2 regions of the Streptomyces sp. NPDC021115 genome follow, and region 1 is predicted to be linked to the other one. Evidence: riboswitches for the same ligand, from Rfam matches in the RefSeq annotation. Region 1 holds a riboswitch; the other holds the start of a gene.
The links. A riboswitch is a leader RNA that binds a small molecule or an ion and turns the genes downstream of it on or off. The one in region 1 is predicted to bind thiamine pyrophosphate.
Positions count from the first base shown of each region.

Region 1 (6,956 bases):
GGTCCACAAGGTGGCACGGCGGCGCGATGGTGGAGGGGTCGATGACTCAGGGGGCCGGTCTGGAAGCCACGGCAGGGACCACGGCGGCGATGTCGCACGTGCCCGCGTACGGGGCGTCCACGCCGCCCGGCCCGGTGCCTCCCGCACCCGCGCCCGCCCCGCTGCCCGACGGGTACACCCCCACCGAGAAGCTGCCGGTGCTGGGCCCGGGGCACACCCTCGCGGACACCCCGCTGGTGCCGCCGCAGGACCGCCCGACGATCGCGCTCAACTCGGTGACCGATCCGGACGCCGATCCGCTCGCCGACGGCGAGGGCCCCGGCCCGCTGTTCGTCGTGGGCGACGTCCACGGCTACCTCGACGAGCTGCGCGAGGCGCTGGCCGCCCAGGGCCTGATCGACGACAAGGGCAGCTGGGCGGCCGGGAACGCCCGGCTGTGGTTCCTCGGCGACTTCACCGACCGCGGCCCGGACGGCATCGGCGTCATCGACCTGGTGATGCAGCTCTCCGCCGAGGCCGCCGCCGCGGGCGGCTACTGCAAGGCGCTGATGGGCAATCACGAACTGCTCCTCATCGGCGCCAAGCGGTTCGGCGACACGCCCGTCAACTCCGGCGCCGGCACCGCCTCCTTCCAGGCCGCCTGGCTGCTCAACGGCGGCCAGCGCACCGACATGGAGCGGCTGGAGGACCATCACCTCCAGTGGATGTCCCGGCTGGACGCGATGGCCGAGGAGGACGGGCATCTGCTCGTGCACTCCGACACCACCGCCTATCTGGACTACGGCGACTCCATCGAGGCCGTCAACGACAGCGTCACCGAAGCGCTCCAGCGCAGTGACGCGGACGAGTGCTGGGACTTGTTCCGCAAATTCACCAAGCGCTTCGCCTTCCGCGACGAGGACGCCGGACCGATGGCCGCACGCGAATTGCTCGGCGCCTACGGCGGGGAGCGCATCGTCCACGGGCACAGCCCGATCCCGTATCTGCTGGGCGAAGTCGGCTCGGAGGACGGCGAGGACGACGGCACGCCCGCGGTCGAGGGCCCGCATGTCTACGCGGACAATCTCGCGGTCGCGATGGACGGCGGCATCACCATGGCCGGAAAACTGCTGGTCGTCCAACTCCCGCTCGGCGTCTGAGGGCGACATGAGCGGGATACGGGCGCGCACGCAAGCGGACGGAGGGCCCCACCGGGGCTGAGCAAATCACGAAACTTGCTGTCTCCTCGCGCCGGATCGGCTCTACCATCGGTTTATCCGTCGCAGGCTCTCCTCCGTTTCCGGCCCGACTGCCCGGCGAAAGCCGGACACCAAGGCCCTACGGAGTATCGGGGGATGCACCATGAAAAGCGCTCCGCACCTGTTCGCCGAGGACCGCCCGGAGTTCGAGCGAGTTCTCGACGAGGTGCTGCGTACCGCGGACCACCGACCGGATCTGAAGGGCATAGGACAGCGGCTCACCGCCGAGCAGCTGCGCTCCATGGCGCTCAGCGCCTCGGCCGCCATCACCGCGTGCGCGGCCGCCGAGTACCAGGACTACGTGCTCGCCCGCACCAAGCTGCGCGAGCCCGCCCCGCCCCTGCCGATCCCCGGGGCGCGGGAGGACGACGGCGACCACGAGCACTCCGCCGGTTTCACCGGCGCCCTCCTGGACGCCTCCGGAGCGGGGCTGGTCCCCATGCTCGCCGTCCTCGCCCCGGTACTGGCCGGAACCGCCGCCATCATCTTCCTCCTCGTCGGCTATGTGCTGCACGTCCTGGACCCCGCGCCGTCCATCTCCCAACCGATGATCACCGCGGGCTGGTTCTTCGCCGCGCTCACCGCCGCGGGCATCCTGCTCGCCGCCGTCGGCCTCCTCATCACCGCCCTGCGCAACGGCTCCAGCGCGATCCGCGGCGAGGCCCTGGCCGAGCAGCTGGAAGAGGTGGACCGCACCAGAGAGGCATGGCGGCAGGCCCTGCTGGAACGGGGCGTGCTGCCCTTTCTGCGCGAGGCGCTGACCAATCCGTCGGCCCCCACCCCATGGACCGCGCCGACCCACACCTCATCGGCCTACGTCCCCGGCCACTCCGAGGCGGGCCGCACCCCCCACCTCGGCTACAGCCGCCCGGGCTTCAGCACCGACGACGAGGGCCCCAAGGCCCGCCCCCGCTACAGCAGCCCGGACTACACCAGCCCCGAATACGGCGGCCCGGAGAACCAGCCGGACTAGCCGGCAGCCCACTCCGCCCGCGCGGCCCACTCCCCGAACGTGTCCCCGGGCCCCGGGGCGACCTGGTCGTCCGTCAGGGCCGACACCAGATGCGCATGCCCCAGCAGCACATGCCCCACCAACTCCCGCACCGTCCACTCACTGCACGGCGTGCCGAGCGCCCACTCGTCGTCCCCGATCCCGTCGAGGTGCTGGGCGAAGCGCTGATTGGCGATGCGCAGGGCGCGTAAGTTGTCCATGGCTGCTCAGATAGGAGGCCGTCACCTGTTCCGTTCGGCGGCCCGACCGATCTCCACCTTCTGCGGGGCGTCACGCGGGAAGGTCCACACGTGGTGGCTGGTGCTGACCGCGGTCAGGCAGGTGTCGTCGAGGGATACCTCGGCGAACGGGTCCGACTCGGAGCACACCGCGAGCCACTCCAGGGTCCGCCGGCCGTCGTCCCGGGTCAGGGCGACCCAGCCGATGCTGCCGTGGGCCGCGGATTCGCCTCCGAAGGCGCGGTATCCGGCATAGCGGCACGATGCGAGGACCAAGTCGACGTCCAGCCAGTGGTGGGCGGTCCACTCCGTGGCCTGAAGGACCTCCTCCGCCCGCGACCAGCCTTCGGTCGCCCAGAACCGCATCACCGACAACCGACCGTCCCCGAAGACGATCACGTCACCGTCAGGCGCCTGTCCATCGCGCCACCGCCGTTGAACGTCCGCGTCGGTCCCCATGCGTCGCATACTGCTTTGCCGGACGGGACGACCGCCACCTGGCGAAGCCGCCGGGCCCCGGAAACAGCGTTCCCGGGAGCCCGGCGGCCAGATTCCGCGATCGGGTCAGTCGGCGATGGGCAGGTAGACCCGGTTGCCCGCGGCCGCGAACTCGCGGGACTTCTCCGCCATTCCGGCCTCCGCCTCCGCCTCGTCCATCGCGTCGCCGTGCTCGCGGCGGATGTCGTGGCTGATCTTCATGGAACAGAACTTCGGCCCGCACATGGAGCAGAAGTGAGCCGTCTTGGCGGGTTCCGCCGGGAGCGTCTCGTCGTGGAACGAGCGTGCCGTGTCCGGGTCGAGGGCCAGGTTGAACTGGTCCTCCCAGCGGAACTCGAAGCGCGCGTCGGAGAGCGCGTCGTCCCAGGCCTGGGCGTCGGGGTGGCCCTTGGCCAGGTCGGCGGCGTGGGCGGCGATCTTGTAGGTGATGACGCCGGTCTTCACGTCGTCGCGGTCCGGCAGCCCCAGGTGCTCCTTGGGGGTGACGTAGCAGAGCATCGCCGTGCCCCACCAGGCGATCATCGCGGCGCCGATGCCTGAGGTGATGTGGTCGTAGGCGGGCGCGATGTCGGTGGTGAGGGGGCCCAGGGTGTAGAACGGGGCCTCCTCGCAGATCTCCTGCTGGAGGTCGACGTTCTCCTTGATCTTGTGCATCGGGACATGGCCCGGGCCCTCGATCATCGTCTGGACGCCGTGCTCCTTGGCGACGCGGTTGAGCTCGCCGAGCGTGCGCAGCTCCGCGAACTGGGCCTCGTCGTTGGCGTCGGCGATGGATCCGGGGCGCAGTCCGTCACCCAGCGAGTAAGTGACGTCGTACGCCGCGAGGATCTCGCACAGCTCCTCGAAGTGGGTGTAGAGGAAAGACTCCTGATGGTGGGCCAGGCACCAGGCCGCCATGATCGAGCCGCCGCGGGAGACGATGCCGGTCTTGCGGCGGGCGGTCAGGGGGACGTACGGCAGCCGTACGCCCGCGTGGACCGTCATGTAGTCGACGCCCTGCTCGGCCTGTTCGATGACGGTGTCCTTGTAGACCTCCCAGGTCAGCTCCTCGGCCTTGCCGTCGACCTTCTCCAGCGCCTGGTAGAGCGGCACCGTGCCGATGGGTACGGGGGAGTTGCGCAGCACCCACTCGCGGGTGGTGTGGATGTTGCGGCCGGTCGAGAGGTCCATGACCGTGTCGGCGCCCCAGCGGGTCGCCCAGGTCATCTTCTCGACCTCCTCCTCGATGGACGAGGTGACGGCGGAGTTGCCGATGTTGGCGTTGACCTTCACCAGGAACCGCTTGCCGATGATCATCGGCTCGATTTCCGGGTGGTTGACGTTGGCGGGCAGCACGGCCCGGCCCGCCGCGATCTCCTCGCGGACCACCTCGGGGGAGACGTTCTCGCGGAGCGCCACGTACTCCATCTCGGCGGTGACCTCGCCCCGGCGCGCGTAGCTGAGCTGGGTGGCGGACCCGTCGCGGGCCCGGCGCGGCTGGCGCGGCCGTCCGGGGAAGACCGCGTCGAGGTTGCGCAGGCCCCCGCGGGGCGCGGTGTGTTTGAGGCCGTCGTCCTCGGGCCGGAGCGGACGGCCGGTGTACTCCTCGGTATCGCCTCGGGCGACGATCCAGTTCTGCCGCAGCGGCGCGAGGCCGCGGCGGACGTCGGTGTCGATGTGGGGGTCGGTGTACGGACCGGACGTGTCGTACAGCGTCACGTCCTGGCCATTGGTGAGGTGCACGCGGCGAACCGGGACCTGGATGTCCGGGCGGGAACCCGTGACATATCCCTTGTGCCAGCCGAAATCGGCAGCGTTTTCGCGCATGTGTGCATCCTGCTGAGTCATGAGACCCACTCCCTACGCCGGCATTACCCGGTAACAGGTTCAGCGGTCGGCGCAGCTGTCGCGTCAGCGCCCTCTCAGCCCGGTGCTCCGAGCTCCCGCGATTGCAAAGGTGCCCCCACGCTAACGGTTTCCCCGCGTACCTGAACAGGGGGCCTCGCTCTCTTGCGATGATGCGACGGTGACCGCGACACAGCAGGACCATCCGCCCGAGCAGCCCCACGCGTCCGGCCGGCCACCCGGCCACACCCACTCGCACGGCCACAGCCATGCCCATGCGCACGGTCCGGCGGCGCCCGTCTCCGCGCGGCTGCGCAAGGTCATCGCGGTGGTGCTCATCCCGTTCGCCGTCGCCGTCGTGGCCGGTCTTGTCGCGCTGTGGCCGGGTGGCTCCGAGCACACAGCGCAGGGCCGCAGCGGGCTCGGTTTCGACCAGGAGACGGTCGCCGGGCGGGTGGTGAAGGTGGCGGAGGTCGACTGCGCCGACGTCAACGCGCAGCCGCAGGCACCCACCGAACCGGGTCAGCAGGGCGGCGCCACGAACCCCGGCGGCGCCACGGGCGGCGGGAGCGGCGGCGGCAAGAGCGTCTGCGAGAAGGCCACCATCGAGGTCACCTCGGGCAAGGACAAGGGCCGCACCTTCCCCGAGATCGTCCAGCCGAACGCCTCACGGAAGTTCAGCGCCGGGCAGGAGGTGAAGCTGAGGTACGCGCCCCAGGCGCCGAAGAACCTCCAGTACTCGGTCTCGGACGTGGACCGCTCGTTCCCGATGGCCCTGCTCGCCGGGGTGTTCGCGCTCGTGGTCGTGGCCGTCGGCCGACTGCGCGGCATCTTCGCGCTGGTGGCGCTGGCCATCAGCTTCGGAGTGCTGACGCTGTTCATCCTCCCGGCGATACTCCAGGGCTCGAATCCGCTGGTGGTGGCGATCGTCGGGGGCAGCGCGATCATGCTGCTCGCGCTCTACATGTGCCATGGGCTGAGCGCCCGGACGTCGGTCGCTGTGCTCGGCACCCTGGTCTCGCTGCTGCTGATCGGGGTGCTCGGCTCGCTGTTCATCGGCTGGGCGTCGCTGACCGGCAACACCGACGACCAGACGGGTCTGGTGCACAGCCTCTATCCCGACATCGAGATCAAGGGACTGCTGCTGGCGGGGGTGATCATCGGTTCGCTGGGCGTGCTGGACGATGTGACGGTCACCCAGACCTCGGCGGTCTGGGAGCTGCGGGAAGCGGACCCTCGCGGCGGCCGCCGCAAGCTCTACGCGGCCGCGATGCGCATCGGGCGGGACCACATCGCGTCCGTCGTGAACACCCTGGTGCTGGCGTACGCGGGCGCCTCGCTTCCGCTGCTGCTCCTCTTCTCGATCGCGGACAGCGGGGTGGGAACGGTGGCGACGAGCGAGATCGTCGCGGAGGAGATCGTCCGCACGCTGGTGGGCAGCATCGGGCTGGTCGCCTCGGTGCCGGTGACCACGGCGCTGGCGGTGCTGGTGGTCTCCGCGGACCACACGCCGGACGACGGCGCGGGCAGTGGCGGCGGAGCGAGCGGTAACGGCCGGGGCCGCGGACGGCGCCGTAAGACACGCGCACGCTGACCGACTACGCGTAGCGGTTACGTACCGGCGTTACGCGTACCGGTCCTCGGCCAGGATGCGGTCCAGTTCCGCGTCGAGATCGCCGACCGGATCGCAGGCCGCGGGCTCCTCGCCGAACGGGACGAGCCGGTCCGTACGGTCCAGGAAGGCCACCAGCGGCGCCGCCCCGGCCCGGAACAGGGCCCTCTCGGCCCCCACCTGAAGCCTGATGAACACGTCCGAGAGCCCTTCGGGCGAGGCCGGTGCGATCCGCACATCGCCCTCGCCGGTGGGTTTGCTGAGCCCGTCCAGCAGCAGCTCACGGGCGAAGGCCCAGCTCACCGGCGCGTCGCCGGGCAGGTGGAAGGTGATCTCGACCGCGTAGGGATCGCCGCTGTCGTACGACAGCTCGACCGGGATCCGGAAGGACAGTTCCTGCGAGACCAGAAAGGTCATCGTCACTTCCGCCTGGACTGTGTCACGCATGTCACGCATCGTTCGCCGCCCCGGGTAGTTCAGACTTGGCCGACTCTGGAGCGTAGCGACTCGATTGCGGGGCGGAGTCGCTTTGCCTCATGTGAGGGAACGGAAAT
Region 1 covers NZ_JBIRQF010000004.1:299,273-306,228, forward strand. Annotated here, with positions in the region: gene ACH4TL_RS15310 (metallophosphoesterase) at 42-1,139, shown strand; gene ACH4TL_RS15315 (hypothetical protein) at 1,342-2,211, shown strand; gene ACH4TL_RS15320 (maleylpyruvate isomerase N-terminal domain-containing protein) at 2,208-2,450, opposite strand; gene ACH4TL_RS15325 (hypothetical protein) at 2,472-2,927, opposite strand; gene thiC (phosphomethylpyrimidine synthase ThiC) at 3,033-4,793, opposite strand; TPP riboswitch at 4,786-4,902, opposite strand; gene ACH4TL_RS15335 (YibE/F family protein) at 4,972-6,384, shown strand; gene ACH4TL_RS15340 (SsgA family sporulation/cell division regulator) at 6,415-6,849, opposite strand.

Region 2 (6,956 bases), on a different contig from region 1:
CCGGGGCGCCAGCGCGCGGGCGAGCGCGACGCGCTGCTGCTCACCGCCGGACAGCGAGTCGACGGCCCGCCGCTGAGCGCCGGGCAGCCCGACCAGGTCCAGCAGTTCGGCGACGCGGCGGTCCGCCTCCGCGCGTCCCGTCCCCCGCATCCGCAGCCCGAAGGCGACGTTGCCGCCCACGTCGCGCTGCGGGAACAGCTGATGGTCCTGGAACATCAGCCCCACCCCGCGCCGGTGGGTGGGTATGCCGCGCTGATCGCGGCCCCCGAGCCACACCCGGCCCGAGGCGGCACGCTGGAGTCCGGCCACCACGCGCAGCATCGTGGACTTGCCGCTTCCGCTCGGGCCCAGCACGCACACGGTCTCGTGCTCGGCGACGGCCAGGTCGACGGCGTCGAGCGCGTCATGGCGTCCGTACCGGACGGACACCCCGTCCAGGCGCAGCAGTGGCGTCGGCGGCGTCATCAGGATCCCCCCATGTCAGAACTCCCCCGAGCGGTCGGTGCGGATGCGCTCCAGGACCAGCAGGGAGCAGGCGCACACCAGCATCAGGATCGTGCTCAGGGCCATAGCCTGCCCGTAGTTGAGCTGTCCCGCCCGGCCCAGGAAGCGCGCGACGGCCACCGGGAGGGTGGGCAGGTCGGGGCGGGCGATGAAGACCGTCGCCCCGAACTCGCCGAGCGAGACGGCGAACGCGAAACCCGCCGCGACCGCCAGCGCCCGCCCCACCAGCGGCAGATCCACCTCGCGCCAGGCGCGCAGCGGGGACGCGCCGAGCACGGCGGCGGCCTCCCGCAGCCGGTGATCCACGGCCCGCAGGACGGGCAGCAGGGTGCGGACGACGAACGGCACGCCCACCAGGGCCTGCGCGAGCGGGACGATGAGCCAGGAGGCCCGCAGATCCAGCGGGGGTTCGTCGAGCGCGATGAGGAAGCCGAAGCCGACGGTGACGGCGGAGGTGCCCAGCGGCAGCATCAGCAGGGCGTCGAAGCCGCGGACGAGACGCCCGGCCCTGCGGGTGAGCGCGGCGGCGGCGAGACCGCCGACGACGACGGCGAAGAGGGTGGCGACGGCCGCGTACTGGAGGGAGTTGCCGATGGCGTCCACGGGGGCCACGAAGAAGGTGCCGCCGCTGTCGGCGGCGGACTGGAGCGCCTCGTAGTACGTGAACCCGTAGCCGTCAGGCCCGTGGAGCGAGCGTTCCACCAGCACCGCGAGCGGCAGCACGATCAGCAGCGCCACGACCGCCAGCACCCCCGCGAGCAGCCCCCACTGCGCCGGGCCCTGGGGGCGGCGCGCGGTCCGGGCGGCGTCGACGAGCCGCAGGGCACCCTCCCGGCGCCGTACGGTCCAGGCGTGCAGGGCGAGCACGGCCGCGACCGCCGCGAACTGGACGAGGGTCAGCACCGCGGCCGTCGGCAGGTCCAGCAGCTGCGCGGTCTGCCGGTAGATGGCCACCTCCAGGGTGGCGTAGCGCGGGCCGCCGAGGATCTGGATGACGCCGAAGGAGGTGAACGTGAACAGGAAGACCATCAGCGCGGCGGCGGCCACGGCGGGCCCCAGCGCGGGCAGGGTGATCCGGCGCCAGGCCGCGAGGCGGCTCGCGCCGAGCACCCGCGCGGCCTCCTCCTGGCGCGGGTCGAGCTGCGCCCACAGCCCGCCGACGGTGCGGACGACGACCGCGTAGTTGAAGAAGACGTGGGCCAGCAGGATCGCCCAGACGCTGGTGTCGAGCCGTATCCCCCACAGCTCGTCCAGCAGCCCGCCGCGCCCGAGCAGCCCCAGGAACGCGGACCCGGCGACGACCGTCGGCAGCACGAACGGCACGGTCACCACGGCGCGCAGCAGCCCCTTGCCGGGGAAGGCGAAGCGGGCGAAGACATACGCGCCGGGCAGCGCGACCGCCAGCGTCAGCCCGGTCGACGCGGCCGCCTGCCAGCCGGTGAACCACAGGGTGTGCAGGACGGACGGGTCGCCCAGCACCTCGGGTATCCGCCCGAGCTGCCACCGGCCGCCGGTGCGCAGCCCGCGGGTGACGATCGCGGCCACCGGATACGCGAAGAAGACGGCGAAGAAGGCGAGCGGCACTGCCATCAGGGCGAGCCGCACGGCGGCGCCGCGCAGCCTGCCGCGACCGGCCGCGGGCTCTGGCTCTACAGAAGCCGCGGGCTCTACAGAAGCCGCGGGCTCTACAGAACGAGCGAGGACCATGCCTTGACCCAGGACTCACGGTTCTCGGCTATCTTCCGCGGCGGCAGGGTCGCCGGATCGGCGATCTTGACCCCGTACCGGGTGAAGACCTCCGGCAGCTTCGCGCCCTCGCGCACCGGATTGACGTACATGTTCAGCGGTACGTCCTCCTGGAAGCGCTTGGTCAGCAGGAAGTCCAGCAGCGCCTTGCCCCCCTTGGTGTTGCCCGCGCCGTTCAGCAGCCCGGCGAACTCCGTCTGCCGGAAGCAGGTGCCGTCCGCCACCCCGGTCGGGGCCTTCGCGGGCTTCGACTTCGCGTCCGCCACCTCGGCGGGCGGGCTGGAGGCGTAGGAGACGACGAGCGGCTTGTCGCCCTTGGCGCCGCCCGCCGAGCCGGAGAACCGGTCGTAGTACGCCTGCTCCCAGCCGTCGACCACCTCGACGCCGTTGGCCTTCAGCTTCTTCCAGTAGTCCTTCCAGCCGTCGTCGCCGTAGCGGGCGGCGGTGCCGAGCAGGAAGGCGAGACCGGGCGACGAGGTGGCGGCGTTCTCGGTGACCAGCAGGTTCTTGTACGCGGGCTTGGTCAGATCGGCGAACGACCTGGGCGGTGCGAGCTTCTTGCGCGCGAACCAGGCGCGGTCGTAGTTGACGCAGATGTCGCCGTAGTCGACCGGGGTGACGCGGTGCTTCGCCCGGTCGGGCTGGAAGGCCGCGGGGACCTTGTCCAGGCCCTTCGCCTCGTACGGGGTGAACAGGTCATTGTCGAGCGCACGCGAGAGGAGGGTGTTGTCGACGCCGAAGAACACATCGCCCTGCGGATGGCTCTTGGACAGGATCGCCTGGTTGACGGCCGCCCCCGCGTCACCACCGGCCTGCACCCGCACCTTGTAGCCGGTCTTGCGGGTGAACTCCTTGAGGACCGCCTTGGACGCCGCGAACGAGTCGTGCGAGACCAGGGTGACGGTCTTGGAGTCCTTGCCGTCCGCCGCGCCCCCGCCGCAGCCGGTGAGCACTCCGGTGCCGAGGGACCCGACGAGGGCGGCGGTGACGGCACGCCGGAGATGGCTGTTCATGGTGAGGCTGACTCCCTACGCCGGTATGACCCGGATCAGGTTGGAGGGTCTGCGGCCGTGCCGCACTCTCAGCGCTGTCGCGCTCCCCTGTCGGAATGTTCACTTGTCCGTCGTCGCGGGACGGTGGTACGCCGGTGATGCGAAGGCACCGTATCAGCCGGTGGCCGGATCAGCCCGTGGTCGGATCGGCCGGTGGTCAGCGCTCCGTGGCCGCCAGCTGGCCGCACGCCCCGTCGATCTCCTGCCCCCGGGTGTCCCGGACGGTCACCGGCACCCCGTGCGCCTCCAGGGCCGCCACGAACGCCCTCTCGTCCTCGGGCCGGGACGCCGTCCACTTGGAGCCGGGCGTCGGGTTGAGCGGGATGAGGTTGACGTGCACCCGGTGGCCCTTGAGCAGCCGCCCGAGCAGATCGGCGCGCCACGCCTGGTCGTTGATGTCCTTGATCAGGGCGTACTCGATGGAGATCCGGCGGCCGGACTTCTCCGCGTACTCCCACGCCGCGTCCAGGACCTCGCGCACCTTCCAGCGGGTGTTGACCGGCACGAGGGTGTCGCGCAGCTCGTCGTCGGGCGCGTGCAGGGAGACCGCGAGACGGCACTTGAAGCCCTCGTCGGCGAACCGCAGCATCGCCGGGACCAGCCCCACCGTCGAGACGGTGATGCCGCGCTGCGACAGACCGAGGCCGTCAGGCTCGGGGTCGGTGAGGCGGCGGATCGCGCCGATGACCCGGTTGTAGTTGGCCAGCGGCTCACCCATGCCCATGAAGACGATGTTGGACAGCCGGGCCGGGCCTCCGGGGATCTCCCCGTCCCGCAGGGCCCTCATCCCGTCGACGATCTGGTGCACGATCTCGGCGGTGGACAGATTGCGGTCCAAGCCCGCCTGGCCGGTGGCGCAGAACGGGCAGTTCATGCCGCAGCCCGCCTGGGAGCTGATGCACATGGTGACCCGGTCCGGGTAGCGCATCAGCACGGACTCGACCAACGTGCCGTCGAAGAGCCGCCACAGGGTCTTGCGGGTGGTGTCGTCGTCACAGCTGATGTGCCGCACGACGCTCATCAGGTCCGGCAGCAGCCCGGCCGCCAGCTTCTCCCGCGCGGCGGCCGGTACGTCGGTCCACTGGGCGGGGTCGTCGGTGTAGCGGGCGAAGTAGTGACGCGACACCTGACCGGCCCGGAAGGGCTTCTCCCCGAGGGCGGCGACAGCCTCGCGGCGCTCGGCGGGCGTGAGGTCGGCGAGATGCCGCGGGGGCTTCTTGGCCCCACGCGGCACGGCGAAAGTGAGTTCTCCGGGCTTAGGCATGGTTTTCCCAGTGTCGCAGATCAATTCCCGTGACCTGCGGCGGACGATTGTGACTCCTGTCGGCAGTGGTCGTCATCTGTCGTCGTTGATCCCCCTCGGACGGCCCACAGACGGCCCGAGCCTTCCCCACTTCCCCAACCCACCACCCTCCCCAGCTCCCATCCCGTCGCCGTCGTCCCACACACCGTGGAGCAGGCGTGGTTCAGGGCGTCAAGGTGGAGCGCGCCACTGTACGAACGACCTTGACGCCCTGGGCCGCGTCTGCTCGGCTCTGCCTGGGACGACGGTGACGGGATGGGAGCTCCCCGCGCACGCCACGATGGACCTGCGGGCGCAGACGGAGCCCCCGCCATCCCGGAGCCTGAGCGCCCCCGCCGGAGGCACGGTCTGCGGCTTGCGCCTGTGTCGGCCGATTGGGTCTCGACCATTGACCCCGGCCTATCTCGCCTGTGGGCGCGCGTCGGCGGACGGTGCGCGGCGCGGGCCGGAGGCAGGAGCAGAGCGCGACCGGGAGCCGGGAGCGCGCCCGGCGAAGCGAAGCGCAGCCGGGGGCTTGATGAGGTAGAGAAACCTGTAACAGCTCACGGATCGATCACTTGGGGGCTGAGTCGACCTGCCAAAGCCCGGGAGCATAGACGTCTTCCCAGACTTCGATAGGGCCGTCAGCGTCGTGGAAGGTCGTGTGCAGAACGAGGACGGGCACGGCAGCTTCGAACGGTACGTAGACCTCTAGAGCAGCGAGTTCGCTGGAGCTGGCCAGGCGCGCGGTTCGTCGTTCTGGGAACCGAGTGATCTCCTTGCCGGTGCGCTCGGTGTACGTCGTCTGCCAGAAGGGCTTGAGCTGCCCCTGTTGCAGGACTTCCGGGACGGCTTCAAGGACTCGTGGGTGAATGCAGGAGATTGCGACGACGCTGGGCTTCCCCTCCAGATGGAACACCCGCCCCCGGATCACGATCTCATCATGGAGCTCGACCCCGAGCTGTTCGGCGATGTCGACGTCAGCGCAGCTCCGGAGGATGGCCGTGTGATCACTGCTGGTCTCCCCACTCGCGTACATGCGCCCGCTCTTCTCTAGACGCTCTAGTCGGGCAGCTCCGGTCACGGGGACAGGGGAGACGAAGACACCGGCCCCCTTTCGGGCCTTGGCAAGACCCTCGCCCTGAAGGACGCTGAGCGCCTGTCGCACGGTCATGCGCGCCACCTTGTAGGTGGCCATCAGGTCGTTTTCACCCGGCAACCGGTCCCCAGGGGCGTATTCGCCCGACATGATCGCGTTCCTTAGATCATTCGCGATCTGTTGATACTTCCTCGGCTTGCGGGCGTTGCTCTGGTCGGCCATGGACGGTCGTCCTCTCTCGGTCTCTAGACAGCCTACGGCGTCACTAGTCAGCCGAACACCCGGCACGTCCGGTAGTGCAAGCCCTGGTCTACCTAGAGAACTTCTTGACATCTCTAGAACAGTCGGCTCTACTGGAGCCTACCTAGAGCAGTTGCCCGTCTGGGAACTGTGCCGCCTCGTCAAGGAGTGGCTGCAATGCCTTCGTTCAAGATCGATACTTCGACCGCCACGGTGTTTGTCGCGACCGCGCCGACGCCGAAGCTGGTGAACAAGCAGACCAAGGAGCAGGCCGTAGACAAGGAAACCGGCGCGTTCCTGTCCACGGTGGGGCTGCTGATCTCCGATGAGGGTGAGGGCAACCTGTACCAGGTGACCGTGCCCGAGACGGGTATCCCGGAGGGACTGACGCCGGGCACCCTGGTGTCGGTGGTCGGCCTCAAGGCCCGGGACTGGGAGAACACCTTCAACGGCCAGACTCGCCACGGCATCGCGTTCCGCGCGACCGCGATCGTGACGGGGGCCTGATCGTGTCGGACCTGGTGACGCTGCTGGAGATCGGTACACCGCTGGCCGGTGCTGGTGGTCTGGGCTACGCCAAGATCAAGGCCCCGGCGGTGTACTGGTCCCTGGTGGGCATGCCCATCACCCGGGCCCGGTTCGCCTTCACCTACAGCTCCACCATGGACGTGTGCGGGCTAACCGTCGCTCCGTCCCGGTTCCGCGCCTTCCTCTCCCGGGCCGTCACCCGTAGCCGGGAGGCGCAGCCGGTACCGCCGAAGGTGCGCCGGGTCCGCCCCACCTCGACCGGGCTACGGGTGACCCTGCGGCTGCCCGCCGGGATGGAACCCGCCGACGTCGCCGCCGCCTCGAACCGGCTGCGCCATGCTTGGGGCGTCCACGCCGTCCACGTGGTGGAGGGCAAGCCCGGCACGGTCGAGCTGCGCATGACCGGCTACGACGTACTGCACCGGGTACGGATGCCGCGCCGGGTGCCGCGTGGGCCGATGGTGGTCCCGGTGGCCCGCCGTGAGGACGGGACGGCGTTCGTCCG
Region 2 covers NZ_JBIRQF010000001.1:108,605-115,560, forward strand. Annotated here, with positions in the region: gene ACH4TL_RS00415 (ABC transporter ATP-binding protein) at 1-465, opposite strand, end outside; gene ACH4TL_RS00420 (ABC transporter permease) at 481-2,094, opposite strand; gene ACH4TL_RS00425 (thiamine ABC transporter substrate binding subunit) at 2,190-3,263, opposite strand; TPP riboswitch at 3,259-3,362, opposite strand; gene rlmN (23S rRNA (adenine(2503)-C(2))-methyltransferase RlmN) at 3,460-4,566, opposite strand; gene ACH4TL_RS00435 (GntR family transcriptional regulator) at 5,159-5,905, opposite strand; gene ACH4TL_RS00440 (hypothetical protein) at 6,101-6,430, shown strand; gene ACH4TL_RS00445 (FtsK/SpoIIIE domain-containing protein) at 6,433-6,956, shown strand, end outside.
Region 2: it holds a riboswitch for thiamine pyrophosphate, as region 1 does, so the genes downstream of both, ACH4TL_RS00425 (thiamine ABC transporter substrate binding subunit) here and thiC (phosphomethylpyrimidine synthase ThiC) in region 1, are expected to answer to the same signal.